DNA from 3 places in the Streptomyces sp. NPDC058650 genome. Region 1 is predicted to be linked to each of the others. Evidence: riboswitches for the same ligand, from Rfam matches in the RefSeq annotation. Region 1 holds a riboswitch; each other region holds the start of a gene.
What was found. Region 1 has a riboswitch for thiamine pyrophosphate ahead of thiC (phosphomethylpyrimidine synthase ThiC). Riboswitches for the same ligand answer to the same signal wherever they lie in the genome.
Positions count from the first base shown of each region.

Region 2: it holds a riboswitch for thiamine pyrophosphate, as region 1 does, so the genes downstream of both, ACFWWU_RS05660 (thiamine ABC transporter substrate binding subunit) here and thiC (phosphomethylpyrimidine synthase ThiC) in region 1, are expected to answer to the same signal.
Region 3: it holds a riboswitch for thiamine pyrophosphate, as region 1 does, so the genes downstream of both, thiO (glycine oxidase ThiO) here and thiC (phosphomethylpyrimidine synthase ThiC) in region 1, are expected to answer to the same signal.

Region 1 is NZ_JBHXRL010000001.1:544,410-554,575, forward strand. It holds gene ACFWWU_RS02675 (IclR family transcriptional regulator) at 175-900, shown strand; gene ACFWWU_RS02680 (SsgA family sporulation/cell division regulator) at 1,039-1,473, shown strand; gene ACFWWU_RS02685 (YibE/F family protein) at 1,566-2,942, opposite strand; TPP riboswitch at 3,014-3,148, shown strand; gene thiC (phosphomethylpyrimidine synthase ThiC) at 3,142-4,929, shown strand; gene ACFWWU_RS02695 (hypothetical protein) at 5,073-5,723, opposite strand; gene ACFWWU_RS02700 (metallophosphoesterase family protein) at 5,883-7,385, opposite strand; gene ACFWWU_RS02705 (LacI family DNA-binding transcriptional regulator) at 7,649-8,755, opposite strand; gene hisC (histidinol-phosphate transaminase) at 9,170-10,166, shown strand, end outside.
Region 2 is NZ_JBHXRL010000002.1:408,847-419,012, reverse strand. It holds gene ACFWWU_RS05670 (ABC transporter ATP-binding protein) at 1-28, opposite strand, end outside; gene ACFWWU_RS05665 (ABC transporter permease) at 28-1,677, opposite strand; gene ACFWWU_RS05660 (thiamine ABC transporter substrate binding subunit) at 1,716-2,798, opposite strand; TPP riboswitch at 2,898-3,008, opposite strand; gene rlmN (23S rRNA (adenine(2503)-C(2))-methyltransferase RlmN) at 3,038-4,150, opposite strand; gene ACFWWU_RS05650 (phosphatidate cytidylyltransferase) at 4,360-5,463, opposite strand; gene frr (ribosome recycling factor) at 5,463-6,020, opposite strand; gene pyrH (UMP kinase) at 6,118-6,882, opposite strand; gene tsf (translation elongation factor Ts) at 7,046-7,882, opposite strand; gene rpsB (30S ribosomal protein S2) at 7,985-8,929, opposite strand; gene ACFWWU_RS05625 (murein hydrolase activator EnvC family protein) at 9,185-9,634, shown strand; gene ACFWWU_RS05620 (hypothetical protein) at 9,571-10,166, opposite strand, start outside.
Region 3 is NZ_JBHXRL010000006.1:350,760-360,925, reverse strand. It holds gene ACFWWU_RS13865 (sulfite oxidase-like oxidoreductase) at 138-788, shown strand; gene ACFWWU_RS13860 (DUF4396 domain-containing protein) at 810-1,337, opposite strand; gene ACFWWU_RS13855 (deoxyribonuclease IV) at 1,406-2,257, opposite strand; gene pknB (Stk1 family PASTA domain-containing Ser/Thr kinase) at 2,264-4,171, opposite strand; gene ACFWWU_RS13845 (thiazole synthase) at 4,257-5,054, opposite strand; gene thiS (sulfur carrier protein ThiS) at 5,060-5,272, opposite strand; gene thiO (glycine oxidase ThiO) at 5,269-6,432, opposite strand; TPP riboswitch at 6,430-6,542, opposite strand; gene ACFWWU_RS13830 (NAD(P)/FAD-dependent oxidoreductase) at 6,688-7,851, shown strand; gene ACFWWU_RS13825 (Rv2175c family DNA-binding protein) at 7,895-8,260, shown strand; gene thiE (thiamine phosphate synthase) at 8,363-9,022, shown strand; gene metF (methylenetetrahydrofolate reductase [NAD(P)H]) at 9,152-10,069, shown strand; gene ACFWWU_RS13810 (hypothetical protein) at 10,124-10,166, shown strand, end outside.

The sequences.
Region 1 (10,166 bases):
CTCCGCCGTGTTGGGGACTACGGGCGTAGACCGCCGTACTGACCAGCGGTTTCCCAGGCCCGGCGGGCGCGCGGGGGCGGCCCCCGCGGGCGGATGCACTGCATCCGTCGTCACGCCTGGGGGTGACCTTTGGCCACGGCTACGCAGTCAGCTGCACCTACTCTGATCGGCTCGGTGCAGCGGGCGCTGAGACTTCTGGAGGCTGTGTCCTCCCATGCGGATGGCGCCCCGGCCAAACAGCTCGCCCGCGAGACGGGCCTTCCGCTTCCCACCACGTACCACCTGCTCCGCACCCTGACGCACGAGGGCTATCTGCGCCGCGAGAAGGGTGTGTTCGTCCTGGGCGACGCCGCCGTCCGACTGGCCGGCGGCGGAGCTGTGCAGAATCGTCGCATCAAGATCGAAGACTCCCTTGCCCGCTGGCGGGACGAGATCGGTGTGCCGGTGTACTTCGCTCTCTATCGCGAGGGTGAGATCGAGCTCGTCGCTGTCGCGGACACCCCCTCGGCCCCCGCGGTGGAGGAGTGGGCCGACTTCCGCGAGACCGCGCACGCGCACGCCATCGGTCAGTGCCTGCTGAGCCAACTCGATCTGAAAGCTCGTCAAGACCACCTCGACCGCCATCCGGTGGAATCCATCACTCCGTACACGGTGCGTAACCGACGTGTCCTTTTGGATCGTTTGGGCGGTTTGGGGCGAATGGAGCCCCTGGTGGAGCGTCAGGAATATGCACTCGGCACGGTCTGTGCCGCCATTCCCATCACTGCGGGCTCCGCGGCGGCCGCGATGGCCATTTCCCTCCCCCTTCACCAGGAAGAACGGTTGCTCCCAGCAGTCGAGCGGCTACGTACGGAGATCGGGAGGCTCTTCAGTTCGCTCGCGTTCTCTATCAGTATCTGAAAAATCACTCCTTGTGATCTGCTAGCGCTTACAGCACGATTGCGTCAAGAGGGCCACGGGGGATCATTCCTGGCCGTTTCGGTCACAGCTTTCAGCAGCTGTGTTTACACAACTGCTTCATCTACTGCGGGGTACATGATGCGAGAGTCGGTTCAGGCCGAGGTCCTGATGAGCTTCCTCGTCTCCGAGGAGCTCTGCTTCAAGATCCCAGTCGAGCTGCGATACGAGACCCGGGATCCTTACGCGGTGCGGATGACCTTCCACCTCCCCGGAGACGCGCCCGTGACCTGGGCGTTCGGTAGGGAACTGCTGCTCGACGGGATCAACAAGCCGAGCGGGGACGGGGACGTGCACATCGCCCCGACGGACCCCGATGGGCTTTCGGACGTCTCCATCCGGCTTCAAGTGGGCGGCGACCGCGCCCTGTTCCGGGCGAGCGCGCCGCCGCTGGTCGCCTTCCTCGACCGCACGGACAAGCTGGTTCCGCTTGGTCAGGAACGGACACTCGGTGACTTCGAGGACAACCTGGAGGCGGCACTCGGCCGGATTCTGGCAGAGGAGAACGCCGGCTGAGACCCCGTCGACACAGCGACGGGGTCCACCGGGGGCGGGACGCGGAGTACGGGTGCGGGAGTGCGGGACGGACCGGCCCACACCCGGAATCCCTACTTCGCGCGGCGGCGCCGACCGCCCCGTACCGCCGCCCGGGGCTTCTCGTCGGCCTCGGCTCCCGGCCGGTCTGCGGAGACCACCAGCGCCGCGAGGACCGTGGTGAGCGGCACGGAGGCGACCAGACCGATCGAACCGACCAGCGTTCGGACGATCTCCACTGCGACCAACTCGCTGTTGGCCACCGTACCCATGCTGCTCTGCGCGATCGAGAAGAGCAGCAGCAGCGGCAGGGCGGCGCCCGCGTAAGCGAGGACCAGGGTGTTCACGACCGAGGCGATGTGGTCGCGGCCGATCCGGATCCCGGCCCGGTACAGGGCGCGCGGCCCCATGCGCGGGTCGGCCTGGTGCAGCTCCCAGACCGCCGAGGTCTGGGTGACGGTCACGTCGTCGAGGACACCGAGCGACCCGATGATGACGCTGGCGAGCAGCAGGCCGGACATGTCGATGTCCGGATACAGGCCGTGGATCAGCCCGGTGTTGTCGTCGGTGTTGCCGCTGAGCGAGGCCCAGCCGATGAAGAGCGAGCCGAGCAGGCCGATCAGCAGCAGCGAGATCAGCGTGCCGAGCACCGCGACCGAGGTGCGGGCCGAGAGACCATGGCACAAGTAGAGCGCGATCAGCATGATCGCGCTCGACCCGACCACCGCCACGACCAGCGGATTCGAGCCCTCCAGGATCGCCGGCAGGATGAAGAACGTCAGCACCAGGAAGCTCGCGACGAGCGCGACGAGCGCCATCAAGCCCTTCAGCCGGCCGACGACCACGACCGCGACGGCGAAGATCCCGGCGAGCAGCGCCATCGGGAGCTTCCGGTTCACGTCCGTCACGGAGTACTGGAGGTCGCGCGGGGCATCGGGGGCGTACGCCACCACCACGCCCTGCCCCTCGTGCAGTTGGCGCGGCGCGTCGGGCTGCACGATCTCGGTGAACGTACGGCCCTTCTCCCGGCCGCTGGTTACCTCGATCATCGCCTTCTCGCACTGACCCTGCTGGGCTTCGACCGCCTCGCGTCCCTCGGGGGTGGAGGTGTCGCCCGTCGGCGGGACCTGGGCGGCGTTCACGTCCTTGCAGTCGACCTGTTCGACGGAGACGACCGTGCCCTGCTCGGTCTGCCGGTCGAAGCCGACCCCGGTGCGCTCGTGCGCCGGAGCGCCGCCCGGCCACAGGACCGCGAGCCCGACCAGGACGGCGGTGGCGAAGGGGATCAGGACCGCGGCGATGACCTTGCGCAGGTGCCGGGAGACGGGGGCGGCGGGGCCGTGGCTGTGGCTGTGCCCGTGCCCGTGGGAGGGGCCGGAATCGCGCCCGTGCCCATGGTCGGGACCGGGGACGTGGCCGTGCGGCTCGGGGGGCTGCTGGGGGGAAGTCACCGACCGATCATCGCAAGAACGGTGGGGGCCCACTGTTCAGCACGCCCGGGATGGCGCTAGCGTGGTGACCACTTTGCACACGCGGGAGCTCGGAGCACCGGGCTGAGAGGGCGCTGATCACCGTACGCACGTACGGGAGGAGGCTGCGCCGACCGCCGAACCTGTTACCGGGTAATGCCGGCGTAGGGAGATCGGTCTCATGACCATTCAGGATGCACGCACGCCTGCCTCCGACCAGGACGGCACGTCCGTCGACGGCGCCCGCACGCCGGGCTGGCACAAGGGCTACGTCGAGGGTTCGCGCCCCGACCTCCAGGTCCCGGTCCGTCAGGTGCACCTCACCAACGGCAAGGACGTGACGCTGTACGACACGTCCGGTCCGTACACCGACCCCACCATCGACACCGACGTACGGCGAGGCCTTGCGCCGTTGCGCGAGAACTGGATCATCGCGCGCGGTGACACCGAGGAGTACGCGGGCCGTCCCGTCCGCCCCGAGGACGACGGCATCAAGCACACGTCGCCGCGCGGCGGCGGGCTCAAGAACCTCGACGCCGTCTTCCCCGGCCGTCCGCGCCTGCCGCGCCGCGGCCGCGACGGCCAGGCGGTGACGCAGCTCGCGTACGCCCGCCGGGGGGAGATCACCCCGGAGATGGAGTACGTCGCGATTCGGGAGAACGTCTCCCCCGAGGTCGTACGGGAGGAGATCGCCGCGGGCCGCGCGGTGCTCCCGGCGAACGTCAACCACCCGGAGATCGAGCCGATGATCATCGGCAAGCGGTTCCTGGTGAAGGTGAACGCCAACATCGGCAACTCCGCCGTCACCTCCTCCATCGAGGAGGAGGTGGAGAAGATGACCTGGGCCACCAAGTGGGGCGCGGACACGGTCATGGACCTGTCCACCGGCCGCAACATCCACACCACCCGCGAGTGGGTGCTGCGCAACTCCCCCGTGCCGATCGGTACCGTGCCGCTCTACCAGGCCCTGGAGAAGGTCGACGGCCGGGCCGAGGACCTGACCTGGGAGATCTACAAGGACACGGTCATCGAGCAGGCCGAGCAGGGCGTCGACTACATGACGGTGCACGCCGGCGTGCTCCTGCCGTACGTGCCGCTCACCGCGCGCCGCAAGACCGGCATCGTCTCGCGCGGCGGCTCGATCATGGCCGCCTGGTGTCTCGCCCACCACAAGGAGAACTTCCTCTACACGAACTTCGAGGAGCTCTGCGAGATCCTGGCGGCGTACGACGTCACGTACTCGCTCGGCGACGGTCTGCGCCCCGGCTCGATCGCGGACGCCAACGACGAGGCGCAGTTCGCGGAGCTGCGCACGCTCGGTGAGCTGAACACGATCGCCAAGCGGCACAACGTGCAGACGATGATCGAGGGCCCGGGCCACGTCCCGATGCACAAGATCAAGGAGAACATCGACCTCCAGCAGGAGATCTGCGAGGAGGCGCCGTTCTACACGCTCGGCCCGCTGACGACGGACGTGGCGCCCGCCTACGACCACATCACCTCCGGCATCGGCGCGGCGATGATCGCCTGGTGGGGCACGGCGATGCTCTGCTACGTCACGCCCAAGGAGCACCTGGGCCTGCCCAACAAGGACGACGTGAAGACGGGCGTCATCACGTACAAGATCGCCGCCCATGCGGCGGACCTCGCGAAGGGGCACCCGGGCGCGCAGGAGTGGGACGACGCGCTCTCGGACGCGCGGTTCGAGTTCCGCTGGGAGGACCAGTTCAACCTGGCGCTCGACCCGGTCACCGCACGCGAGTTCCACGACGAGACGCTGCCGGCGGAGCCCGCGAAGACCGCGCACTTCTGCTCGATGTGCGGTCCGAAGTTCTGCTCGATGAAGATCTCCCAGGACATCCGGCGGGAGCACGGCGGCACGCAGCAGGAGATCGAGGCCGGGATGGCGGAGAAGTCGAAGGAGTTCGCGGAGGCCGGCAACCGCGTGTACCTGCCGCTCGCGGACTGACCGCGGCGGCTTCTGAGTCGGCACCACGCCGGCTTCTGAGTCGGCACCACGCCGGTTTCTGAGCAGGTACCGGCCCGCGACCCACGGGGGAGTCGCGGGCCGGTGCCGTTGTCCGGGGGTGCCCCCGCCGGGTGGAGGCGCCGTCAGGTGGGGGTGCCGTCGTCCCGGTCCATGGCGGCGAGGGCGTCGCGGAGGAAGGGGACGACGCCGCGTTCGAGCAGGGCGAGGCGCCAGGCCTCGCGAGCGCGGGACAGTTCGTCGTCCGCCGCGGTGGCGGGCGTACCGGCGTTGACCGTCGCGGTCGGGCTGTTGCGCAGGGCGGTCCTGAGGATCCCGGCGGCCGCGCAGAGCAGGCCCGCGGCGGCGATCGCGCCGAAGACCAGGCCGGCCGTCAGCAGCGTCGCGCCGAACACCACGGTGGGCGCGATCGCGTGCAGGAGCGCGCCGACCAGCAGGAAGATGAAGGCGGCCGACCCGGCGAGGACGGGCACCATGACCGTGACGATCGCGGCGATCCCCGCTCCGGAGCCGTTCTGCGGGGCGGGTACGCGGGTGGCGACCGCGACGCGGCTCTGCTCGCGGACCTTGACGAAGTGGTCGTACTCGCTGGACGCCGCGGTGGTGATCAGCGCTGTCGCGTTCAGGGCCATGGAGCGTAGTTGCCCGACCGTGAGCCGTGTCCCGACTCCGGCGAGATCCGGACGTGCGTGGGCGGTGCTCAGTGCGTCGTCGAGGACCCGCTCGTACTCGGCGCGATCCTCGGTCAGCAGGTACGGAGCCACGTTCATGTGCATCCCCCGATGCTCCGCAGGCCCGGATCAGCCGTGGAGAACGGCCGGTCGGGCGGAAACGGAGGAGAGCCTGCTACGGATGGTCCGATGGTATTGCGCTGACGCCACAGGCTGACAGAGTGTTTCCGGAAATCGACTTCCCCGGATGCGCAGGGTTATGCGTCAGCCGTTCAGAGGGAGTTGGACGACCAGCAGCTTTCCGGCCATGGTCACGCCACCGTCCATGGCGATCGCGAGATCGTCCGCGTATACATGCGGCCCGTCGACGATCGGGCCGCCGCCACCTTCGCTCTCCTCCGTGCCGACCTGGCCGAGGAGGTACGGGATGGGGCTGTGGCCGTGCACGATCCGGCTGCCGCCGTAGGTGGAGAGGAGCTCCTGGACGGCCTGCGGGCCGCCCTCGTCGCGGAACGCGAAGCGCTTCGTGAACTTCCGGAACACGTCCCAGACCTCGTCGGCGTCGCTCCGGGTGAGGATCTCGTGGACCGTCTCGTTGACGTCCTCGATGGTCTCGCCGTATTCGAGGTACGCGGTGGTGTCGGAGTGCAGGAGGAGGTGGTCGTCCTCCAGGACCACGGCGTCGAGTCGGGACATCCACTGGAGGTGGACGTCCTGGAGCCGGTCCATGTCGTGCTTCTGGCCACCGTTGAGCAGCCAGGCGGCCTGGAAGGTGGCCGTGCCCGCACCGGAGTTGACCGGGGTGTCGCCGAAGCGCTTGGCGCCGATCAGCAGCAGCTCGTGGTTGCCCATGAGGGCCTTGCAGTAGCCGCCGGCGGCGGCGGCCTCGGCGGAGAGCCGCATGACGAGGTCGATGACGCCGATGCCGTCGGGACCGCGGTCGGTGAAGTCGCCGAGGAACCAGAGTCGGGCGTTGCCCGCGGCCCAGCCGCCGTTCTCGTCGACGAGGCCCTGGGCGCGCAGGGCGGCGACGAGTTCGTCGAGGTAGCCGTGGACGTCGCCGACGACGTAGAGGGGGCCGGGGCCGTCGCCGGTCGTGGCGGCGGGGTCGGGCGCGGTGGCGGCGTCGGGGGTGACCCGGACCTGGACGGTGTCGCCGCGGTTGATGACCGGGAGGTCGCGCTCGGTCGGGGTGTAGCCCTCGGGCACGTTCCCCTCGGGGAAGGCGCTGCCGGGGTGGCCGGTGGCGACCGAGACGATGGAGGAGCCGGTGGTGCTGGTGGTGGCGCCGGTGGTGCCGGTGTACGCGGGGGCGATGCGGCGGCCCAGGAGCAGGGTTGGGTCGGCGGGTGCGGGTGCGGGTGCGGGTGCGGGTGCGGGTGCGGGTGCGGGTGCCGGTACGGGCGCGGCCGCGGGTACGGGCGGCGCGGGCACGGGTGCGGGTGCGACGGCGGCGGGCGTGGACGGGGGCGCGCCGACGACGGGGAGCGACCCGCTCGGTGCTGCCTCGACCGTCCGTGCGGGCGCGGTGGCCGGCATGGGCGGGGCGACTGGCGTCGCGACCGGTCCCTCGGCCGGTGCTTCGGCAGAGGGAAGGTGCTCACCCGGCGGAAGATGCTGTGCCGACGGCGCGGGCGTCGGCAGCGGATCCGCGGACGTCGGCTCGGCGGCGTGGCCCTGTACGGGCACCCGGGCGTACGGCGGTACGCGGAAGTCGCGCAATGTCGCCGTGCGCACCACGGGCTCCTGCCCGGCCCCCTGAGTCATGGACCCCTCCACCACCGTCGCGATGCCCTGCACATGGTGGACCGGCCTGGTCGGGGTGGCCCACGATGTCGTCCGCCCATCATAGGAATGAGGGTCCTCCTGTGTGACGCACCAGGGGTGGTGAATCCGGGTCCACTCCGGGTTCACCGGTTGTTTCGCCCGAATTGAGAAGGTCCAGTCCAGGGTTGAGGCCGGTACGGTGCTCGGTTTCGCCGCCCCTGCCCACGGGCAGGGGCGGGGACGGCGGATTCGGTGAGCCTCGGTCACTCCTTCGCGGGTGAGCGCGGCGGGCTGACCGTGGTGCGCGGCGAGCGCCGCTGCGAGGACGTGCGGACGATGAGTTCGGTCGGTATCACCTGCTCGACCGGACCGTCCGTATCGACCCCCTCGATGGCGTCGATGAGGAGCTGGACGACGGCCGTGCCGATCCTGCGTGGCTTGAGCGAGAGTGTCGTGATGGGCGGTTCGGTGGTGGCGTAGACGGTGGACTCGCTGCAGCAGACCAGCAGCAGGTCCTCCGGGACGCGCAGCCCGTAGCGGCGCGCGGCCGCGAGGAGATCGGTTCCGTTGGGATCGAAGAGGCCGTATACGGCGTCGGGTCGGTCCGGGCGGGCGAGCAGCCGGTCGGCCGCGACGGCGCCCGCGCACGGATCGTGCGCCGGATAGGCCTCGTAGACGGGGTCCTGGCCGACCCGCTCGCACCAGTTGAGGTACGCGGTGGTGGACAGGCGGGTGTACGTGTCGGTGGTGGTTCCGGTGAGGAGGCCGATGCGGCGGGCGCCGGCGTCGGCGAGGTGGTCGAGCAGATCGAGGACGGCGGCTTCGTGGTCGTTGTCGACCCAGGCGGTGACCGGAAGGGTGCCGGCGGGGCGTCCGTCGGAGACGACGGGGAGGCCTTGCCGGACCAGTTCGGTGACGACCGGGTCGTGGTCGGAGGGGTCGATGACGACGGTGCCGTCGAGGGCGACGTTCGACCAGACGTCATGGCGGGAGGTGGCGGGGAGGATGACCAGGGCGTAGCCCCGGGCGAGTGCTGCCGATGTGGCTGCTCTGGCCATCTCCGCGAAGTATGCGAATTCGGTGAAGGTGAAAGGTTCATCCCCGTACGTGGTCACGGTCAGGCCGATGAGTCCCGACTTGCCCGTACGGAGCGTGCGGGCCGCCGCGGATGGGCGGTAGCCCAGCCGGTCGGCGACCTCGCGGACGTGGCGGCGGGTGGCGTCCGGGAGTCGGCCCTTGCCGTTGAGCGCGTCGGAGACAGTCGTGATGGAGACCCCGGCGGCGGCGGCCACGTCCCGGATGCCTGCCCGGCCCTGCCGGCTTCCCCGGGTCTGTGCCCGGCTCACCTGGTGCTTCCCTGCTGCTGTCATGGCGAGCCGATAGTAGGGCGATGAGGGGCGGTCGGGACGGTCGCATATGCAGGCATTGACAGGCACGTTTCTGCATGATCGAAAACTGCCAATGGCCAAGGAATGCAAGGTAGTTAAGGGTCCATCCATGCGACCTAGGGTTGCCGAACGGCATAGGCCTGGCGATGGGACGAGGTCTCGAAGAGGTCTCAACTCACCTCTACGGGGGATGCGCGCCACGGCGCCCGCCACCGGCGCGCGCCACCCGGGCTCGCGCTCCCCCTCTCCACGGGCTGTCCACGGGATCGCCAGGGGAGGGATCGGGAGCGGTTTCCACAGCGTGTCCCTCCTGTTGTCCACAGGCCATTCGCAGCGGAGGCGAATCCTCTTAAGGTGAGGAGTATTGGCGGTACGGACGGTCGAGGAGGCCACACTGTGAGCGAGACCAGCGGGACGAGCACCGGCAGCCCCAAGCTGCGCGCCGAGCTGGACGGCGTCCCCACCTACAAGCCGGGTAAGCCGGCCGCCGCGGGCGGACCCGTGGCCTTCAAGCTGTCGTCCAACGAGAACCCCTATCCGCCGCTGCCCGGGGTCATGGAGAGCACGCTGGCCGCCGCCGCGAACTTCAACCGCTACCCGGACATGGCCTGCACGGGCCTGATGCAGGAGCTCGCCGACCGCTTCGGCGTGCCGGTCTCGCACATCGCGACGGGCACGGGCTCGGTAGGGGTCGCGCAGTCGCTGCTCCAGGCCACCTCGGGCCCGGGTGACGAGGTGATCTACGCCTGGCGCTCCTTCGAGGCGTACCCGATCATCACGCAGATCAGTGGCGCCACCTCGGTACAGGTGCCGCTGACCGACGGCGAGGTGCACGACCTCGACGCGATGGCCGCGGCGATCACCGACCGGACCCGGCTGATCTTCGTTTGCAACCCCAACAACCCCACGGGCACCGCGGTCCGCCGGGCCGAGCTGGAGCGTTTCCTCGACCGGGTGCCCTCTGACGTCCTGGTCGTCATCGACGAGGCGTACAAGGAGTTCGTCCGCGACTCCGACATCCCGGACGGCATCGAGCTCTACCGCGACCGGCCGAACGTCGCCGTGCTGCGTACGTTCTCCAAGGCGTACGGCCTGGCGGGGCTGCGGGTCGGCTTCGCGATCGCCCACGAGCCGGTGGCGGCGGCGCTGCGCAAGACGGCGGTCCCGTTCGGGGTCAGCCAGCTGGCGCAGGACGCGGCGGTGGCCTCGCTGCGGGCCGAGGACGAACTGCTCGGCCGGGTCGGCTCGTTGGTGGCCGAGCGCGAGCGGGTCCACGCGGGGCTTGTGGCCCAGGGCTGGACCGTGCCGGACACCCAGGCGAACTTCGTCTGGCTGCGGCTCGGTGAGCGGACGCTGGACTTCGCGGCGGAGTGCGAGCGGCACGGCGTGATGG
Region 2 (10,166 bases), on a different contig from region 1:
GTACGGTCGCGTCCAGGATCGAAAGCATCAGAACTCCCCGGAGGTCCGCTCGGTGCGCAGCCGTTCGAGCAGGAGCAGGGACACCGCGCACACCACCATCAGAATCGTCGAGAGGGCCATCGCCTGGCCGTAGTTGAGCTCGCCGGGCCGCCCGAGCAGCCGGGCCACCGCCACCGGCAGCGTCGGGCTGTCCGGCCGGGCGATGAAGACGGTCGCGCCGAACTCCCCGAGCGAGACGGCGAAGGCGAACCCGGCGGCGATGAGGAGCGCCCGCCGCACGAGCGGCAGGTCCACCTCCCGCCAGGCCCGCCACGGTGACGCGCCGAGCACGGCCGCCGCCTCCCGCAGCCGCTCGTCCACCGCCCGCAGCACCGGCAGCATCGTCCGTACGACGAAGGGGACGCCGACCAGGGCCTGCGCGAGCGGTACGAGGATCCAGCTGGCCCGCAGGTCGAACGGCGGCTCGTCGAGCGTGATGAGGAACCCGAAGCCGACGGTGACCGCCGAGACCCCGAGCGGCAGCATGAGCAGCGCGTCGAAGCCCCGCACGAACCGCCCGGCCATGGGGGTCCCCCCGCGCGAGCGAAGCCGAGAGTGGGGGATCGTGAGCGCCGCCGCCGCGAGACCCCCGATCAGCACCGCGATGCCCGTGGCGGCCACCGCGTACCGCAGCGAGTTCCCGATCGCCTCCAGCGGCGGCACCAGGAAGGTACCGCCGTCGTCGAGCGATCCCAGCGCCCGGTAGTAGCCGAGCCCGTACCCCTGCGGCCCGGCGAAGGAGCGCTCCACGAGCACGCCCAGCGGCAGCAGGATCAGCAGCGCCACCGAGACGAGGACGCCCGCGAGCAGCGCCCACTGTCCGCATCCGCGCGGCCGGCGCGCGGTCCGCTCCGGCGGGACGAGCCGTAGGGCGGTCTCCCGCCGCCGTACCGTCCGGGCGTGCACGGCCAGGATCGCCCCGACCGCGGCGAACTGGACGAGGGTGAGGACGGCGGCCGTCGGCAGGTCGAGCAGCCGGGCGGTCTGCCGGTAAATCTCGGCCTCCAGGGTGGAGTACCCGTCCCCGCCGAGGATCTGTACGACACCGAAGGAGGTGAACGTGAAGAGAAAGACCATCAGGGCGGCCGCCGACACCGCGGGCACGAGCGCGGGCAGGGTCACCGTCCGCCAGGCCGTCCAGCGCGAGGCGCCGAGGACCCGGGCGGCCTCCTCCTGGCGCGGGTCGAGCTGGGACCAGAGGCCGCCGACGGTCCGTACGACCACCGCGTAGTTGAAGAAGACGTGCGCGAGGAGGATCGCCCAGACGCTGGTGTCGAGCCGCAGCCCCCACAGCTCGTCCGTCAGCCCGCCCCGGCCGACGAGCGCCAGGAAGGCCGTGCCGACGAGGACGGTCGGCAGCACGAACGGGACCGTGACCACGGCCCGCAGCAGGCTCTTCCCGGGGAAGTCGAAGCGTGCGAAGACGTACGCGCCGGGCAGCGCCACGAGCAGCGTCAGACCGGTGGAGGCGGCCGCCTGCCACACGGTGAAGCCGAGCACGTCGAGGATGTCCGGCCGGCTCAGCGTCTCGCCGATCCGGCCGAACCGCCAGACGCCGTCGGGCCGCAGCCCCCGGTCGACGATCGACAGGACGGGCCAGGCGAAGAAGACCCCGAAGAACGCGACGGGCAGGGCCATCAGCCCCAGCCTCGTCGCGCTCCCCCGGAGGTCGCGCCTTACTTCAGTACGAGCGACGACCACTGCTGGATCCACGGGTCACGCTTCTCGGCGATCTTCTCGGGCGCCATGGTCTCCGGCTCGTCGACGACCACACCGTGCTTCGTGAACAGCTCCGGCAGCGTCGCGTCCTTCGCGACCGGGTTGACGAACATCTGGAGCGGCATGTCGTCCTGGAACGTCTTCGAGATCAGGAAGTCGATCAGCGCCTTGCCGCCCTCGGGGTTCTTCGCGCCGTTCAGCAGGCCCACGAACTCGATCTGCCGGAAGCAGGTGCCGGTGGAGACCCCGGTCGGAGCCACCTTCGGCTGCGGCTCGCCGTACAGCACCTCGACCGGCGGGCTGGAGGCGTACGACACGACGAGCGGCCGGTCGCCCTTGGCCTGCTTGCCGCCGGCCGAACCGGAGAACTCCTGGTTGTAGGCGAGCTCCCAGCTGTCGACGGTCTTCACACCGTTGTCCTTCAGCTTCTTCCAGTAGTCCTGCCAGCCCTCGTCGCCGTACTTCGCGGCCGTACCGAGGAGGAAGCCGAGGCCCGGGGAGGACCGCTCGGGGTTCTCGACGACGAGCAGGTCCTTGTACGCCGGCTTCGCCAGGTCGTCGAAGGTCTGCGGCGGCGCCAGCTTCTTGTCGGCGAAGTACTTCTTGTCGTAGTTGACGCAGATGTCGCCGGAGTCGACCGGGGTGACCCGCTGCTCCTTGTCGAGGCGGTACGCGGCCGGGATCCGGTCCACGCCCTTCGCCTCGTACGGGACGAAGATCCCGTTGTCGAGGGCGCGGGAGAGCAAGGTGTTGTCGACGCCGAAGAAGACGTCGCCCTGCGGGGAGCCCTTGGTCAGGATCTCCTTGTTGACGGCCTCGCCCGCGTCGCCGGCCTTGAGGACCTTGGCCGTGTATCCGGTCTCCTTCGTGAACGCCGCCAGCGCCTCCTTGGAGGCGTTGAAGGAGTCGTGGCTCACGAGGGTCACGGTCTTCGGCGCGGGCTTGCCGGACGTGCCCGCCTCATCCTTGGCGCCGGACTCGGTGCCGCAGGCGGCGAGGGTGGTGACGCCCAGCGCCGCGACAAGCGCGACGGCAGCCATCTTCTTGGTGCTCACTGAGATTCCTCCTGGGTATGACCAGGAAGAGACGCGGCCCTGCCCACGTCCGGCGGAAACCGGACGCGGGCAGGGCGCAACAGCTTGAGTTAACGACCGAACTTCCTACCCAGAATGACCTGGGCAAGGTTCAGAGGGTCTGCGGTCCTACGGTGACCGCACTCTCAGCGCTGTGGCGCTCCCCTGTCGGAATATGGAGATGTGTTCGAGCTCAGAGTACAAGGTCAGCGCTCGGAGGCCGCCAGCTGTCCACAGGCACCGTCGATCTCCTGGCCCCGGGTGTCCCGGACGGTCACCGGAACGCCGTGGCGGGCGATGGCGTCGACGAAGGCCCGCTCGTCCTCCGGACGGGACGCCGTCCACTTCGAACCGGGCGTCGGGTTCAGCGGGATCAGGTTGACGTGCACCCGCTTGTTCTTGAGCAGCTTGCCGAGGAGGTCACCGCGCCACGCCTGGTCGTTGATGTCGCGGATGAGCGCGTACTCGATGGAGACCCGGCGTCCCGACTTCTCCGCGTACTCCCAGGCGGCGTCTAGGACCTCGCGGACCTTCCAGCGGGTGTTCACCGGCACCAGGGTGTCGCGCAGCTCGTCGTCGGGGGCGTGCAGCGAGACCGCGAGGCGGCACTTGAAGCCCTCGTCGGCGAAGCGCTGCATCGCCGGCACGAGACCGACCGTGGACACGGTGATCCCGCGCTGCGAGAGCCCCAGACCGTCCGGCTCGGGGTCGGTGAGCCGCCGGATCGCGCCGACGACCCGGTTGTAGTTGGCTAGGGGCTCGCCCATGCCCATGAACACGATGTTCGAGAGGCGCGCCGGGCCGCCGGGCACCTCGCCGTCCCGCAGGGACCGCATGCCGTCCACGATCTGGTGCACGATCTCGGCGGTCGACAGGTTCCGGTCGAGCCCCGCCTGCCCGGTCGCGCAGAACGGGCAGTTCATGCCGCAGCCCGCCTGCGAGGAGATGCACATGGTCACCCGCTCCGGGTAGCGCATGAGCACCGACTCCACGAGCGTGCCGTCGTGCAGCCGCCACAGGGTCTTACGGGTGGTGTCGTCGTCGCACGAGATGTGCCGCACGACGGACATCAGGTCGGGCAGCAGCTCCCCGGCCAGCTTCTCCCGCGAGGCCGCCGGGATGTCGGTCCACTGCGCGGGGTCGTGCGCGTACCGAGCGAAGTAGTGCTGCGACAGCTGCTTGGCTCGGAACGGCTTCTCGCCGATCGCGGCGACGGCTTCCTTCCGCTCGGCGGGCGTGAGGTCGGCCAGGTGCCGCGGCGGCTTCTTGGCTCCCTTGGGGGCGATGAAAGTGAGTTCTCCGGGCACTGGACGGGCCACGATCGGGTGTCTCCTCAGACGGCACGAGGTCCGGACAGCCCCGCGTCGGCGGGAAGCGCGGCATGACGATGCCGAAGCCAGGAAACCTCACTGGAGCGCCCTCGCGGTGGCGAGGACGGCGGAAGGGCCCGCGGCGCACGCGCCACGAGCCCTTCCAGAGTACCCGCTGTCCGTCAACCATCTCCGACGGACGGAAATCGACCGGCCGCTCAGCCCGTCCCCACGAACAGCGCGAGCAGCAACCACACCACCGGCGCCGTCGGCAGCAACGAGTCCAGCCGGTCCATGATGCCCCCGTGGCCCGGGAGCAGCGTGCCCATGTCCTTGATGCCGAGATCGCGCTTGATCATCGACTCGCCGAGGTCACCGAGCGTCGCGCTCGCCGCCACCGCCAGACCGATGATCAGGCCCTGCCACCAGGCCCCGTCGTCGATCATGAACTCCATGCACAGCGCGCCCGCCGCCATCGCGAAGGCCACCGCGCCGACGAGACCCTCGCGGGTCTTGCCGGGGCTGATTCTCGGAGCCAGCTTGTGCTTGCCGAAGCGCCAGCCGACCGCGTACGCCCCGGTGTCGCTGACCACCGTCAGGATCAGGAAGGTCAGCACGCGCTGCGGACCGTCGTCCGCGGTGAGCAGCATCGCCACGAACGTCGCCAGGAACGGCACGTAGAACGCGGCGAAGACACCCGCCGTGACGTCCTTCAGGTAGCCCTCGGGGGGCTCCGTCATCCGCCAGACGAGTACCGCGAGCGCCGTCAGCGCCATCGCCACCCAGGCGCCCTCGGGGCCCCGGACGTAGCCGGCGACGACCATCGCCGCACCGCCGACCGCGAGCGGCACCAGCGGAGCCTTGATGGCCTTGCGCTCCTGGAGGCGGGACGTGAGCTCCCACAGCCCGACGACCACGGCGACCGCGATCACCCCGACGAACGCCGGCTTCCAGATGAACAGCGACGCGACGATGACCGCGCCGAGACCGACCCCGACCCCTATGGCCGCGCCCAGGTCGCGCCCCGCGCTCTTCTTCTGCCGGGGCGCCGTCGGCGCGGGCGGCGGAGGCGGGGTGGGGCTGGACATGGGCTCCTGCGGGTGCTCGTGCGGCGTCTCGTCACGGAACAGGGGACCGCTCTGGTGAGCGGCCCCCCGGCCGTGACCGTCCTGGAATCCGCCGGCGGGAACGTCGGGCACGATGGGCATGGGCCGAGTCTGCGCCGCCTGATGCCGATCGTATGCGGGACCCGCCGGGGCAGGCCCCTGGTCGGGTCCCCGGCGGCCGGTGCCGCCCGGGGCCCCCCAGGAAGAGTCGTTCATCAGACCTCGAGCAGCTCGGCTTCCTTGTGCTTGAGCAGCTCGTCCACCTGCGTGACGTACTTCGCGGTGGTGTCGTCGAGCTCCTTCTCCGCGCGACGGCCGTCGTCCTCGCCGACCTCGCCGTCCTTGACGAGCTTGTCGATGGACTCCTTGGCCTTGCGGCGCACGGCGCGGATCGAGATCTTCGAGTCCTCGGCCTTGCTCTTGGCCACCTTGATGTACTCCCGGCGGCGCTCCTCGGTCAGCTCGGGGAACACCACCCGGATGATGTTGCCGTCGTTGCTCGGGTTGACACCGAGGTCCGAGTCACGGATCGCCTGCTCGATGTTGCGCAGCGCGCTCTTGTCGAACGGGGTCACCACGGCCATGCGCGGCTCCGGAACGGAGAACGACGCAAGCTGGTTGATGGGGGTGATGGCACCGTAGTAGTCCGCCACGATCTTGTTGAACATCGCCGGGTGCGCACGGCCGGTGCGAATCGCGGCGAAGTCCTCCTTGGCGACCACGACGGCCTTCTCCATCTTCTCCTCGGCCTCGAGGAGGGTCTCTTCGATCACCACATGCTCCTGCGTGTCGTCGCGTTGTGTCCTGCACGGTGGGTACGACCGGCAGGGCTCTGTCCATCCCCTTGCGGGGCGGTTCCCGGTTCGGGTGTCAGGCCCGGGTGCCCTGGTCGCTCACGAGCGTGCCGATCTTCTCACCCTTCACCGCGCGAGCGATATTGCCCTCGGTGAGCAGTTCGAAGACGAGGATCGGGAGCTTGTTGTCCCGGCACAGGGTGATGGCGGTGGCGTCGGCGACCTTGAGGTCGCGGGAGAGCACCTCGCCGTACTCCAGCGCGTCGAACCTGACCGCGCCGGGGTTGGCCTTGGGGTCGGAGTCGTAGACGCCGTCCACGCCGTTCTTGCCCATGAGCAGGGCCTCGGCGTCGATCTCCAGGGCACGCTGGGCCGCGGTGGTGTCGGTGGAGAAGTACGGCATGCCCATGCCCGCGCCGAAGATGACCACGCGGCCCTTCTCCAGGTGGCGCACGGCGCGCAGCGGAATGTACGGCTCGGCGACCTGGCCCATGGTGATGGCGGTCTGGACGCGCGAGTCGATGCCCTCCTTCTCCAGGAAGTCCTGGAGGGCGAGGCAGTTCATCACGGTGCCGAGCATGCCCATGTAGTCGGAGCGGGCCCGGTCCATGCCGCGCTGCTGGAGTTCGGCGCCGCGGAAGAAGTTGCCGCCGCCGATCACCACCGCGATCTCCGCGCCGTCGCGTACGACCGCCGCGATCTCACGCGCGATGGCGTGCACGACATTGGGGTCGACGCCCAGGCCCGTACCGCCGGAGAAGGCTTCTCCGGACAGCTTCAGCATGTAGCGGCCGGCCTTTTTGCCGTTGTTGTCGTCGCCCTGTACGGCGCCCTGGTTCATGGAGATCTCCTCGTGCACATACGAAGGAGGCCATTGCCTTGGGTCCTCGCGGTATCCCGTACGGCAATGGCCTCCTCGTCAGATCTGCGGTCGTCCTGCGCGGGGGCGGACGACTGCTTCAGACCCTACCGGGGTCCGGTGTCCGTCGCGTTCGCGGACGGACTCAGATGCCGACCTTGATGCGGGTGAAGCGCTTCAGGGTGACACCGGCCTCGTCCAGGACCTGCTGGACGGACTTCTTGTTGTCAAGGGCGTACGGCTGACCGAGCAGCGTCGCGTCCTTGAAGAAGCCGTTCACGCGACCCTCGACGATCTTCGGGAGCGCGGCCTCGGGCTTGCCCTCGGCGCGGGTGGTCTCCTCGGCGACTCGACGCTCGGTCTCGACGACCTCGGCCGGGACGTCCTCACGGGTGAGGTACTTCGGCGCGAAGGCGGCGATGTGCTGGGCGACGCCCTTGGCGACGGCGGCGTCGGCCTTGTCGAACTCGACGAGGACACCGATCTGCGGCGGGAGGTCCGGCATCGTGCGGTGCATGTACGCGAAGACGAAGCCGTCGGCGTACTGCGCGAAGCGGTCCAGGACGATCTTCTCGCCGAGGTTGGCGTTGGCCTCGTCGACGAACGCCTGCACGGTCTTGCCGGCCTCGATCTCGGAGGCGAGCAGCGCCTCCAGGTCGGCCGGGGCGGTCTTCGCGACGTGCTCGGCGAGCTCGGCGGCGACGGCCTGGAACTTGTCACCCTTGGCGACGAAGTCCGTCTCGCACTTCAGCTCGACGAGGACACCGGAGGTGTTGTCGTCGGCGATGAGGGAGACCACGGCGCCGTTCTCGGCGGAGCGGCCCTCGCGCTTGGCGACACCCTTCTGGCCCTTGATGCGCAGGGCCTCGACGGCCTTGTCGACGTTGCCGTCGGCCTCGTCCAGGGCCTTCTTGCAGTCCATCATGCCGGCGCCGGTGAGCTCGCGGAGCTTCTTGACGTCAGCGGCGGTGTAGTTCGCCATGAGTCTGTTTCTCTCTCGAAGTCTGAAAGATCGGGCGGGTCCATGGGTGGACGGCGGGGGCTTCGTGAGCCCCCGCCGTCATCACCCGAAGGTCCTGAAGGGTCAGGCCTGCTCGGCGTCCGCGGCCGGAGCCTCGGCGACGACCTCGGCGGCAACCTCGGCCTCGGCCTCGGCGGTGACCTCGGCGGCCTCGGCCGGGGCGTCGGCGGCCTCGGCGTCGGCGACCTTCTCGGTCTCGGCGGAGGTCTGGACCTCGGCGTCGTCCTTCTTCTCACCCTCGAGCAGGTCGCGCTCCCACTCGGCGAGGGGCTCGCCGGCGGCCTTCTCGCCCGGCTTCGAGTCGCCGGTCGCGGCGCCGGAGCGGGCGATGAGGCCCTCGGCGACGGCGTCGGCGATCACGCGGGTGAGCAGGGTGACGGAGCGGATCGCGTCGTCGTTGCCCGGGATCTTGTAGTCGACCTCGTCGGGGTCGCAGTTGGTGTCGAGGATCGCGACGACCGGGATCTTGAGCTTGCGAGCCTCGCCGACGGCGATGTGCTCCTTCTTGGTGTCCACGATCCAGACGGCGCTGGGCACCTTGGACATCTCGCGGATACCACCGAGGGTCTTCTCCAGCTTGGTCTTCTCACGCGAGAGGACCAGGAGCTCCTTCTTGGTGAGACCCGAGGCCGCGACGTCCTCGAAGTCGATCTGCTCAAGCTCCTTGAGGCGCTGCAGACGCTTGTAGACGGTGGAGAAGTTGGTGAGCATGCCACCGAGCCAACGCTGGTTGACGTACGGCATGCCGACACGCGTCGCCTGCTCGGCGATGGCCTCCTGGGCCTGCTTCTTCGTACCGACGAACATGATGGAGCCGCCGTGCGCGACGGTCTCCTTGACGAACTCGAAGGCGCGGTCGATGTACGACAGCGACTGGAGCAGGTCGATGATGTAGATGCCGTTGCGCTCCGTGAAGATGAAGCGACGCATCTTCGGGTTCCAACGACGGGTCTGGTGACCGAAGTGGACGCCGCTTTCCAGCAGCTCCCGCATCGTGACGACGGCCATGGCCGTATCTCCTTGGGTTTCTCGGTTGTATTCCTGACGCCCCGACGCGCCATGCCCACAAGGGACCGAAAGGCGCTGCCACGACCGGTGAGAGCTATGGCGGGGCGTGCGAAGTCGACCCGGTGACCCGAGTCGCCATAGGAAGTGTACGGGACCCCGGGAGCGGCGGGTGACGAAGCTGTCCACAACCGGCAGGTAGTCCACAGGAACCGTCCCGGACCCCCGTGAACCGGTCAGGCGGGGCAGCCTTCCCCCATGCGTCTCATGACCTTGCTCCTGGCCCTCGGCCTGCTGTGGCCGGTTGGCCCGCCCCCGCCCGAGATCCTCCGCGGCTGGCAGCCCCCGGCGGGCCCGTACGGCCCCGGCCACCGGGGCGTCGACCTGGCGGCCCCGTCCGGCACCCCGGTCCTCGCCCCGACGGCGGGCACGGTCTCCTTCGCGGGGCCGGTCGGGGGCCGCGGGGTCATCACCCTCACCCTCCCGGGCACGGGCACTCCCCCACTGCGCACGACCTTCTCCCCGGTGACCCCCCTGGTGGAAGCGGGCACCCGGGTCACCGCCGGCGCCCCCGTCGCCCGCGTCACACCGAGCACCCACTGCCCACGAGCCTGCCTCCACTGGGGCCTGCTCCGCGGCGACACCTACCTGAACCCGCTGCTGCTGATCGGGAGAGCCCCCTCACGGCTGTTGCCGACGGGCGGTTGATCGGGCAGGGACGCGCGGGCCGACAGGAGTGCGCGGATCCGGTCGGCGGACCCCGCTTGGGATGCGCGCACCGTCAGCCAGGAGCCGTCCGCGCAGACGATGTCCACCCGTCGCCGCAGCCTTCGCGGCCATGGGATGGCCCGCACGCCCGCGTGCGGGCACGACACCGCCTCCGACGGCTCCTGCCAGGAGGCCCGCAAAGACACCCTCTCGTCCGCCACGACGAGCAGCCCGTCGGCATCCTCGGCGCGCCTGGCGTCCCTCAGCCAGTACGCCGTGTGGACCGCGAGGACGAGCCGTCCCGCGTCGCTGTCCCAGCCGCCCCGCATGCCCGGCCCGGCCCACAGCCGCGTCAGGAGCCTGGAGGCCTTCCGCACCGGCTCGAACAGCGCGCCGAACGCCTCGAAGGGGTTCTCCGGCAGCGAGGACAGAAAACGGAAGAGGAAGAGGGAACACAGGGAGCGCCATCTCGTCCGGCGCGGGTGGGCCGGCAAGCGCCGTACCGCCGGCCGTCGCCCGTATCTCGGCAGTT
Region 3 (10,166 bases), on a different contig from region 1:
GGCAGGATGGCCGCATCCTCGCACCCCGAATGGGGGGCGTCCAGTAAGTGCAGGCTTAGTGGGAGTTGCCCGAATCCCGGACGGGTGGGAGGTCGGCTGGTCATGACCACCCCTCGCCGTCTGTCACCATGGATGACATGGGTCAGCCGGAGAGCGGAGAACGCCGGGAAGGGGAAGCGGGGGCGCCGGATCGTTCGCCGGACCTCCCGCCGGGTCAGCGGCTGCAGCGCGGCTGGCCGGTCACTCACTACGGGCCCGTCCCCAAGTTCAAGCCGGAGCGCTGGGAGTTCCGCGTCTTCGGCGCGACGGCGGACGGTGACAAGCGGTGCTGGAACCATGAGGAGTTCTCGGCCCTGCCGTTCTCCACGGTCATGGCCGATCTGCACTGCGTGACGAAATTCAGCATGCTCGGGGCCGAATGGGGTGGAGTGCCCGCCCGGACCATCCTCGAACTGGCTCCGCCCGCGCCGCAGGTCACGCATGTGATGGTCTGGGCCGAGTACGGCTACAGCGCCAACATGCGGCTCTCCGACTTCGCCGCCGACCGCACGATCTTCGCCACCCACAAGGGGGGCGAGCTGCTCACCGCCGAGCACGGCTTCCCGCTGCGGCTCGTGGTCCCCCACCTGTACGCCTGGAAGGGGCCCAAGTGGATCCGGGGCGTGGAGTACATGGCCGCCGACCGCCGGGGCTTCTGGGAGGAGCGCGGCTACCACAACCTCGGTGACCCGTGGACGGAGCAGCGCTACTCGTACCAGGAGGGACCGGGTGACGGCCCGGAGCTGTAGCGCTCCGGACCGTCGGTTCGTTCAGTGGTGGTACTGGTGGACCACCGCGTGGCCCCTGCCGCGGCCGATCATCCACTTGTTCACCGGCGTGGTGATCACGAACGCGGCGGCGAGCGCGATGGCGAGCACGATCCAGAAGAACGGCTCGTCGAGGTGTGCGTCCATGGCGCCCGGCCAGAGGGCCAGGACGCCGTTGTCGATGATCTCCATGACGGCGATCGAGAGGGTGTCGGCGGCGAGCGCGACCTTGAAGGCCGTCCGGAAGTCGACGCCGGCGGCGAGGATGGAGCGCAGGGTCAGCGCGTAGCCGAAGAAGAAGGCCAGGATGATCGCGAGGATCATCGTCTGGACGTTGCCCCAGCCGAGTGCCGTGCCGATGACCATGCCGAGCACCTCGCCGATGGCGCAGCCGGTGAGGCAGTGCAGCGTGGCTTTGGCGGCCATGGACCAGGAGACCTTGCCGTGAGGCTGGTGGTGCCCCTGGTGCTCGTGCCCGCTGTGGTCCTCGTGGGCGGTGTGGTCGTGATGGGCGTGCGCGTCGTGCTGCATGGGTGCCCCCCAAGGTCGGGTAGCGGTTCCTGCCGTCACAAGAAAACTATACCCCCCTGGGGTATACCTCAACCGCGGAGCTTCTTCAGGAGCTCCACGTCGGCCACGTGCCCCTCCGTGCCGCCCGGGGTCTCGATGATCAGCGGCACCCCGTCCGTCTCCGGGTGGCGCAGCAGCGCGCGGAAGGCGTCCTCGCCGATGTGACCGGCGCCGATGTTGGCGTGGCGGTCCTTGTGGGCGCCCACGGCCTCCTTCGAGTCGTTGGCGTGGATCAGCTTCAGCCGGCCCTCGCCGACGGTCGCCACCAGCTCGTCGAGCGTCCGTACCGCGCCGCCCGGCGCCGCGAGGTCGTGGCCCGCCGCGAAGATGTGGCAGGTGTCGAGGCAGATGCCGAGCCTAGGGTGGCGGTCGAGGGCGTCGAAGTACGGGCCGAAGTCCTCCGCGCGCGAACAGAGCGAGAAGCCCTGGCCGGCCGTCGACTCCAGGAGCAGGTACGGATCGTCCTCGTGTGTCAGCTCGTCGAGGAGCGGCAGCATCCGCTCCCGTACCTGCGCGAGGGCCACCTCGCGCGGGCGGCCCTCGGTCGCCGAGCCGGTGTGCACCACGACGCCCTTCGCGCCGATCTCGCGGCCCCGGCGCAGCGAGTGCCGCAGCGAGTCGACCGACTTCTCCACGGTGGCCTCGGTGTGGGAGCCGAAGTTGATCAGGTACGGGGCGTGGACCCAGGCCGAGATCGACTCGGCCTCGCACTCCGCCCGGAAGGCCTCGTCCTGAACCGGATTGCCGACCGGGGTGGCCCAGCCGCGCGGGTTGGCGACGAAGACCTGCACGGTCTCGGCGCCGAGCACGCGGGCGTAGGCGAGGCCGGTCGTGGCGAGGCCACCGGCCACGGGGACGTGACCGCCGACGGGGTTGCGCATGAGTTTCTAGAGTCCCTTGATCGTGATGGTGACGATGGAGCCCTCGGGGGCGGTGGTGCCGCCGTCCACGGACTGGCTCGCGACCTTGTCGCCGAGGAAGGGGAAGGACTTCTTGACCTCCACCTCGAAGCCCGCGTCCTCAAGCGCCGTACGGGCGTCGTCGGTGGATTCGCCCGTGACGTCCGGGACCTCGACCAGCTTCGGTCCCTTGGAGACGGTGAGGGTGATGGTGTCGCCCTCGGCGGCCCGGCTGCCCTCGGCGAGGGACTGGGCGGCGATCGTGCCGGCGCCCTCCGGGGAGTTGATCCGCTCCGGCGCGACCCGCACGGTGAGGCCGGCCTCCTGGAGCGTGGCCGTGGCGTCGGCCACGGTCTCGGCGGTGACGTCGGGCATGTCGATCGGGGAGCCCTTGCTGACCACCAGGGCGACGGCCGAGTCGGGGCGGCGCTCGGTGCCGGGCTCGGGGTCGGAGCCGATCACGGCGCCCTGGGCGACGGAGTCGCTGAACTCCTCGGTGATCACCCCGGGGGCCAGCCCCTCCTTCTTCAGCAGGCGCTTGGCCTCCGGGAGCGGCTTGTTCCTGAGGTTGGGCACCTTCACGATCTCGGGGCCGCGGGAGAGCGTGAGGGTGACCGTGGCGTTGCCCCGGACGCGCTCGCCGGGGGCGGGGTCGACGGCCATGACCGTGCCGCGCTCGTACACCTCGCTGAAGGCACGTTTCGTCGTGCCGACGTCCAGGCCGGTGTCCTCGAGCCGCTGGGTCGCGGTGGCCTCGGTCTGGCCGAGGACGGCCGGGACACGGGTGAACTGGCCGGAATTGATGTACCAGACACCGCCGCCGAGACCGAGCGCGAGCAGGACGCCGAGGACGATCATCAGCGGGCCGCGAGGCGCGCGCCCGCGGCCGGTGGGGGCCGGGGGCGGCTCCGGGGCCGGCAGCCGGTTCGTGTGCTGCACCTGCTGGAGGTCTTCCGCGGCCGGGACGACGCGGGCGATCACGCTCGTCCGGTCCTCGGCGGTGTCCCGGGCCCCGGAGCGCGCCCGCGGCGGCTCGGCGTCCAGCTGCTCGTCGTCGAGGGCGGCGCGGGCCTCCCGGAGCAGGGCGAGCAGCGCGACGGCGTCGTGCGGGCGGAGCTCGGCGTTGCGGACGGTGGCGGCCGCCACCAGCTCGTCCAGCTCGAAGGCGAGCCCGGGGACGGTGGCGGAGGGGGCGGGCACGTCCGTGTGGAGGTGCTGGTAGAGGACCTGGGCGGGGGTGTCGCCGGCGTGGGGCTTGCCGCCGGTCAGCATCTCGTACAGCACGACACCGCAGGCGTACACGTCGGCGCGGGTGTCGGCCGTGCCGTGCTCGATCTGCTCCGGCGCGAGGTACGAGACCGTGCCGAGGACCGAGCCGGTGGTGGCGGTCGCCGAGCCCACGGCCCGTACGAGACCGAAGTCGGCCACCTTGACCCGGCCGTCGTCCCCTATCAGGACGTTCTCCGGCTTCATGTCCCGGTGCACGAACCCGGCCCGGTGCGCGGCGCCCAGCGCGGCGAGGACGGGCTCCAGGATGTCGAGCGCGGCACGGGGCGCGAGGGCGCCCCGCTCGCGCAGGACGTCGCGGAGGGTGCAGCCGGCGACGTACTCCATCGCCAGATAGACGTACGCGCCCTCGGCGCCCTGGTCGAAGACGCCGACGACGTTCGGGTGGGCGAGCCGGGCGACGGACTTCGCCTCGCGGATGAAACGCTCGACGAAGGCGGCGTCCGTCGCGAGGGCGGGGTGCATCACCTTGAGCGCGAGGACGCGGTCGAGGCGGGTGTCGACGGCCCGGTAGACCGTGGCCATCCCGCCGACGGCGATGCGCGCGTCGACGCGGTAGCGGCCGTCGAGCAGCCGCCCGACGAGGGGGTCCTGAAGGGTCGTGTCCACGGCGTCGAGTCTACGAGCCGTGGACACGGCCCCCGTGCGGATGCCCCGGTACTGCAGCGCGGCTGTGACGAGCGCCGCAGGACGCTTACGGGAACGCCGGGCGTTCCGGGTCCAGGTGGGGGCGGCCCTCCACGGGGGACGAGGCCTCCGCGAAGTGACGGCGGGGGATGCGGCCCGCCCGGTGCGCGAGCCGGCCCGCCTCCACCGCGTGCCGCATCGCCGAGGCCATCAGCACCGGCTCCTGCGCCCGCGTCACCGCCGAGGCCAGCATCACCGCCGCGCACCCCAGCTCCATCGCGAGCGCCGCGTCCGAGGCCGTGCCCGCCCCGGCGTCCAGGATCACCGGCACCCCTGCCCGCTCCGCGATCAGCTGGAAGTTGTGCGGGTTGCGGATGCCGAGTCCCGAGCCGATGGGGGAGCCGAGCGGCATGATCGCCGCACACCCCACGTCCTCCAGCTTCCGCGCGAGGACCGGGTCGTCGTTCGTGTACGGCAGGACGGTGAAGCCCTCGTCGACCAGCGTCTCCGCCGCGTCGAGGAGCTCCACCCCGTCCGGCAGCAGCGTCCGCTCGTCGGCGACGACCTCCAGTTTGATCCAGTCGGTGCCGAGCGCCTCCCGGGCGAGCCGGGCGGTCAGGACCGCCTCGCCCGCCGTGAAGCAGCCCGCCGTGTTGGGCAGGACCCGGATGCCGAGCCGCTCCAGGACGGAGAGGACCGAGCCCTGGACCGTCGGGTCGAGCCGCCGCATCGCGACGGTGGTCAGCTCGGTGCCGCTGGCGACCAGCGAGCGCTCCAGGACGTCGAGGCTCGGCGCGCCGCCGGTGCCCATGATCAGGCGCGAGGAGAACTCCGTACCGCCGAGGGTGAACACGTCGTCGGACATCGCGCTCAGCCTCCCTGCACCGCGGTCAGGACCTCCACCCGGTCGCCCTCGCCGAGCAGCGTCGCCGCCCACTCGCTGCGCGGGACGACCGCCTCGTTCACGGCCGCGGCCACCCCGGACGGGGCCGTGCTCAGGGTCGCGACGAGGGCGTCGAGGGAGACGGGGCCGGTGAGCTCTCGGGGTTCTCCGTTCACGGACACGTTCACGGGCACGTTCATGCGGGTTGCTCCAGACGTACGGGAGGGGCGACGGAGAACCGCCGGGGGGTGAAGGCGCGGGCCTCGACGGGGAGGGCGCCCGTGGTGAGCACCTCCGCCATGACGTCGCCGGTGACGGGGGTGAGCAGCACCCCGTTGCGGTAGTGGCCCGTGGCCAGGTGCAGGCCGGGCAGGGCGCTGGGGCCGAGCAGCGGCGCGTTGTCCGGGGACGCCGGGCGCAGTCCGGCCAGCGTTTCGGTGAGCGGGAGCTCGGTGATGCCGGGGACGAGCTCGTGGGCGTCGCGCAGCAGCTCGTACATCCCGCCCGCGGTCACCGTGGTGTCCCAGCCGAGCTCCTCGCTGGTGGCGCCGACGACGAGCTCGCCGTTCTCGCGCGGCACGAGGTAGACGTGGCTGCCGCGGACGACGGCCCGGACGGTACGGGAGAGGAAGGGGGCGTACGGGGCGGGCACGCGTAGCCGCAGGACCTGGCCCTTCACGGGGCGGACCGGCGGCAGCACCTCGTCCGGCACGCCCGCGAGCCGCCCGCTCAGGCTGCCCGCGGCCAGGACGACCTGGCCGGCGCTCAGCTCCTCGCCGTCGGCGAGGAGGACCCCGCGGGCCCGGTCGCGTACGACCGTCAGGCGCTCCGCGAGGACGCGGTGGAAGACCACCCCGGCCCGCTCGCAGGCGACGAGGAGCGCGGCGGTCAGCCGGCGCGGGTCGACCTGGTGGTCGCCGTCCACGCGCAGCCCGCCGCGCACCCCGGGGGCGAGCATCGGTTCGAGACGGCGGCACTCGCGCCCGCTCAGCCACTCCGAGGTGAGGCCGCAGCGGGTCTGGAGGGCGTGGAGTTCGCGCAGATGGGCCCGGTCGTCGGAGTCGAGGGCGACGGCGAGGGTCCCGCAGGCGCGGTACCCCACGTCATGGCCGGTGGACTCCTCCAGGTCGGCGACGAACGCGGGATAGCGCGCGGCGGAGGCGAGGTTGAGCCCGAGCAGGGTCTCCTCGCCGTAGTGGAGTTCGGTGACGGCGGCGAGCATCCCGGCCGCGACCCGCGCGGCGCCGCCGCCCGGATCCGGGTCGACCACGGCGGTGCGCAGCCCGCGCCGTGCGGCCCGCCAGGCCGTGACCAGGCCGATGATGCCGCCCCCGACCACGAGGACATCGGAAGAACGCATGGGCGTCCAGCCCCTCCCTTCGCCGGCATGACCCGGATCAGGTTCGTACGGTCGGAGGCCGGCCAGCCTCCCTCTCAGCCCGGTGCGTCCGGGCTCCCGCGAGTGCTTTACGCCCGCCAGACTAGCCGCAGCCCCGGTGCGGTCCCAGGCCCCTCCCCGAACCACCGTCTTCCTGACGGATCGTCAGATGCGTAAGGTGGTCGGGTGAGCGAGCAGAAGCAGTCCCAGCAGCAGGTCGTGATCGTCGGAGCCGGGATGGCGGGTGTGCAGACCGCCGTCGCCCTGCGCGAACAGGGCTTCACCGGCCCCGTGACCCTCATCGGGGCCGAGCCCCACCAGCCCTACGACCGGCCCCCGCTCTCCAAGGCGATCCTCCTCGGCAAGGCCGAGGACTCCGCCTTCGACGTCGACTTCGAGGCGCTCGACGTCGAACTCCGCCTCGGCGTCGACGTCACCGGGCTGCGCGCCGCCGACCACGAGATCGACACCGAGGCCGGGCCCGTCCCGTACGACGTCCTGGTCGTCGCCACCGGAGCCCACCCCGTCACCCTGCCCGGCGCCGAGGGCGTCCCCGGGGTCCACCTGCTGCGCACCCTCGACGACGCCGTGCGCCTCGGCCCCGTCCTGGAGCGCCGCCACACCGTCGTGGTCGTCGGCGCGGGCTGGATCGGCGCCGAGTTCGCCACCGCCGCGCGCGAGGCCGGCTGCGCCGTCACCGTCGTCGAGGCGGCCGACCGCCCCCTCGCCGGGGCCCTGCCCGCCGAGGTCACCGCCCCCATGGTCGGCTGGTACGGGGCGAACGGCGCCGAACTCCTCACCCACGCGCGCGTGGACACGGTCGAACCCGGCCGGGTCGTCCTCGCCGACGGCCGCGAGCTGCCCGCCGACGCGGTCGTCGTCGGCATCGGCGCCCGCCCCGCCACCGGCTGGCTCGCCGGCTCCGGCATCGCCCTCGACCCGAGCGGCGCCGTCACGGCCGACGAGCGGCTGCGCACCTCCCTGCCCGACGTGTACGCGGTCGGCGACTGCGCCTCCTACCCCTCCGCCCGCTACGGCCGGCGCCTCCTCGTGCACCACTGGGACAACGCGCTCCAGGGCCCGCGCACGGTCGCCGCGACGATCACCGGCGCCGACACCGGCCCGTACGACCCGGTGCCGTACTTCTGGTCCGAGCAGTTCGGCCGGTTCGTCCAGTACGCCGGGCACCACGCGGACGCCGACGAGCTCCTGTGGCGCGGCGACCCGGCGGACGACACCTGGTCCGTGCTCTGGCTGCGCGCCGGGGTTCCGGTGGCCCTCCTCGCCGTCGGCCGCCCCCGTGACCTGGCCCAGGGCCGCAAGCTCATCGAGGCGGCCACCCCCGTCGATCCGGAGCGCGCCGCCGACCCGTCCGTCCCTCTGAAGGCGGCAGTGAGGTAGGGCCCGGGTACCGGCTGTCGGTCCGGGATGGCAGGCTTGTCCTGTGACCGAGATTGACGTAAAGATCGATGCGCTCGTCCCCGCCTGGCTCTACGTGCCCGACATCGCGGAGATGCTCGATGTCGAGGTGACGCGCGTGCGGCAGCTGATCAAGGAAGGTCAGCTCATCGCCGTGCGCCGTGGAGAGAACAACGCCCTGCAGATCCCCGCCGCCTTCATCCAGGGCGACGCGATCGTCAAGGGCCTCGTCGGGCTGCTGACCGTCCTGCGGGACGACGGCTTCACCGACGAGGAGATGCTGGAGTGGCTCTTCACTCCGGACGAGAGTCTGCCGGGCACGCCCGCGCAGGCGCTCAACGAGAATCGCGGCACGGAGGTGAAGCGCCGCGCCCAGGCGCTCGCCCTCTGACGCGCGCACGCACCGAAGACGCCACCAGCGGGTGACGCGGTGGCCGGCCCCTCACGGGCCGGCCACCGCGGCACCGGCGACACCGACGGGGGGAACCCACCCATGCCCACGCCTCGTGAGCGGCTCGCCGACGCCCGGCTCTACCTGTGCACCGACGCCCGGAAGCGCCAGGGTGACCTGCCCGCCTTCCTCGACGCCGTGCTCTCCTCCGGCGTGGACATCGTGCAGCTCCGCGACAAGGGCATGGAGGCCGGCGAGGAGCTGGAGCACCTCGCCGTCTTCGCCGAGGCCGCCCGCCGCCACGGCAAGCTCCTCGCGGTGAACGACCGGGCCGACGTCGCCCACGCCATCGCCTCCGACGTGCTCCACCTCGGCCAGGGCGACCTGCCCGTGCCCGCGGCCCGTGCGATCCTCGGCGGCGGTGACGACGTACTGATCGGCCGCTCCTGCCACGCCGAGTCCGAGGCGGCCGCGGCCGCCGTCGAACCGGGCGTGGACTACTTCTGCACCGGGCCCTGCTGGCCCACCCCCACGAAGCCCGGGCGGTACGCGCCGGGGCTCGACCTCGTGCGGTACGCGGCGGGTCTGGCTCAGAACCGCCCCTGGTTCGCCATCGGCGGCATCGACGAGACCAACCTCGACGAGGTCCTGGACGCGGGCGCCCGCCGGATCGTCGTCGTCCGCGCGATCACCGAGGCCGAGGACCCGGCGGCCGCGACCGCCGCCCTCGCCAAGCGCGTCCGGGAGCGCGCCGGCGCCTGATCGGGTCCCGCGGGGGCCTGGCGGTGTTCTCCGGGCGCCCTGAGCGGCGTCCCGGAAGAATGTCCGAAAAATTGTCCACAACGCGGACGCTGTCTACGCGGGTCCGCGTCCCCCGTCTAACCTGCCCGTATGGCCCTAGGTACCGCTTCCATCCGCTCGGACCGCGCACGCACGGTCCGCGAGATCCTCGCCTCCGGCGGCACGTCGTACTCCTTCGAGTTCTACGCGCCGCGGACCGCGAAGGGCGAGCAGGGTCTCTGGAACGCGATGCGCCGGGTCGAGGCAGTCGGCCCCAGCTTCGTCTCCGTGACCTACGGCGCCGGCGGCACCACCCGGGGCGGCACGGTCAAGGCCACCCAGAAGGTCGCCTCCGACACCACGCTCACCCCCGTCGCGCACCTCACCGCCGTCGACCACTCGGTGGCCGAACTGCGCAACATCCTCGGCCAGTACGCCGACGCCGGCATCCGCAACATGCTCGCGCTGCGCGGCGACCCGGCCGGCGACCCGCTGGGGGAGTGGATCGAGCACCCGGAGGGCGTCCGGTACGCCGCCGACCTCGTCCGGCTCATCAAGGAGTCGGGAGACTTCTGCGTCGGCGTCGCGGCCTTCCCCGAGATGCATCCCCGCTCCACCGACTGGGACACGGACATCCGGCACTTCGTGGACAAGTGCCGCGCGGGCGCCGACTACGCGATCACCCAGATGTTCTTCGACCCGGAGAACTATCTGCGGCTGCGGGACAGCGTGGCGAAGGCCGGCTGCGAGACCCCGATCATCCCCGAGGTCATGCCCGTTGTGAATGTGAAGACCCTCGACCGGCTGCCCCAGCTGAGCAACGCCGCTTTCCCGGCGGATGTGAAAGACCGCATCCTCGCGGTCAAGGACGATCCGGCCGCTGTACGCTCCATTGGCATCGAGTTCGCGACGGAGTTCTGCGCGCGTCTGCTCTCCGAGGGTGTCCCCGGACTGCACTTCATCACGCTGAACAGCTCCACCGCGACGCTCGAGATCTACGAGAATCTCGGACTGCACCAGCAGTCGTGACCGGTCGTACCCGCCCCGACTCGCGGCGGTGACCGTGGAGAGGGGCGGCGGGGCATGGGGTGGACGGTCCTCTATATCGCATTCGGCGTGGTCGCGT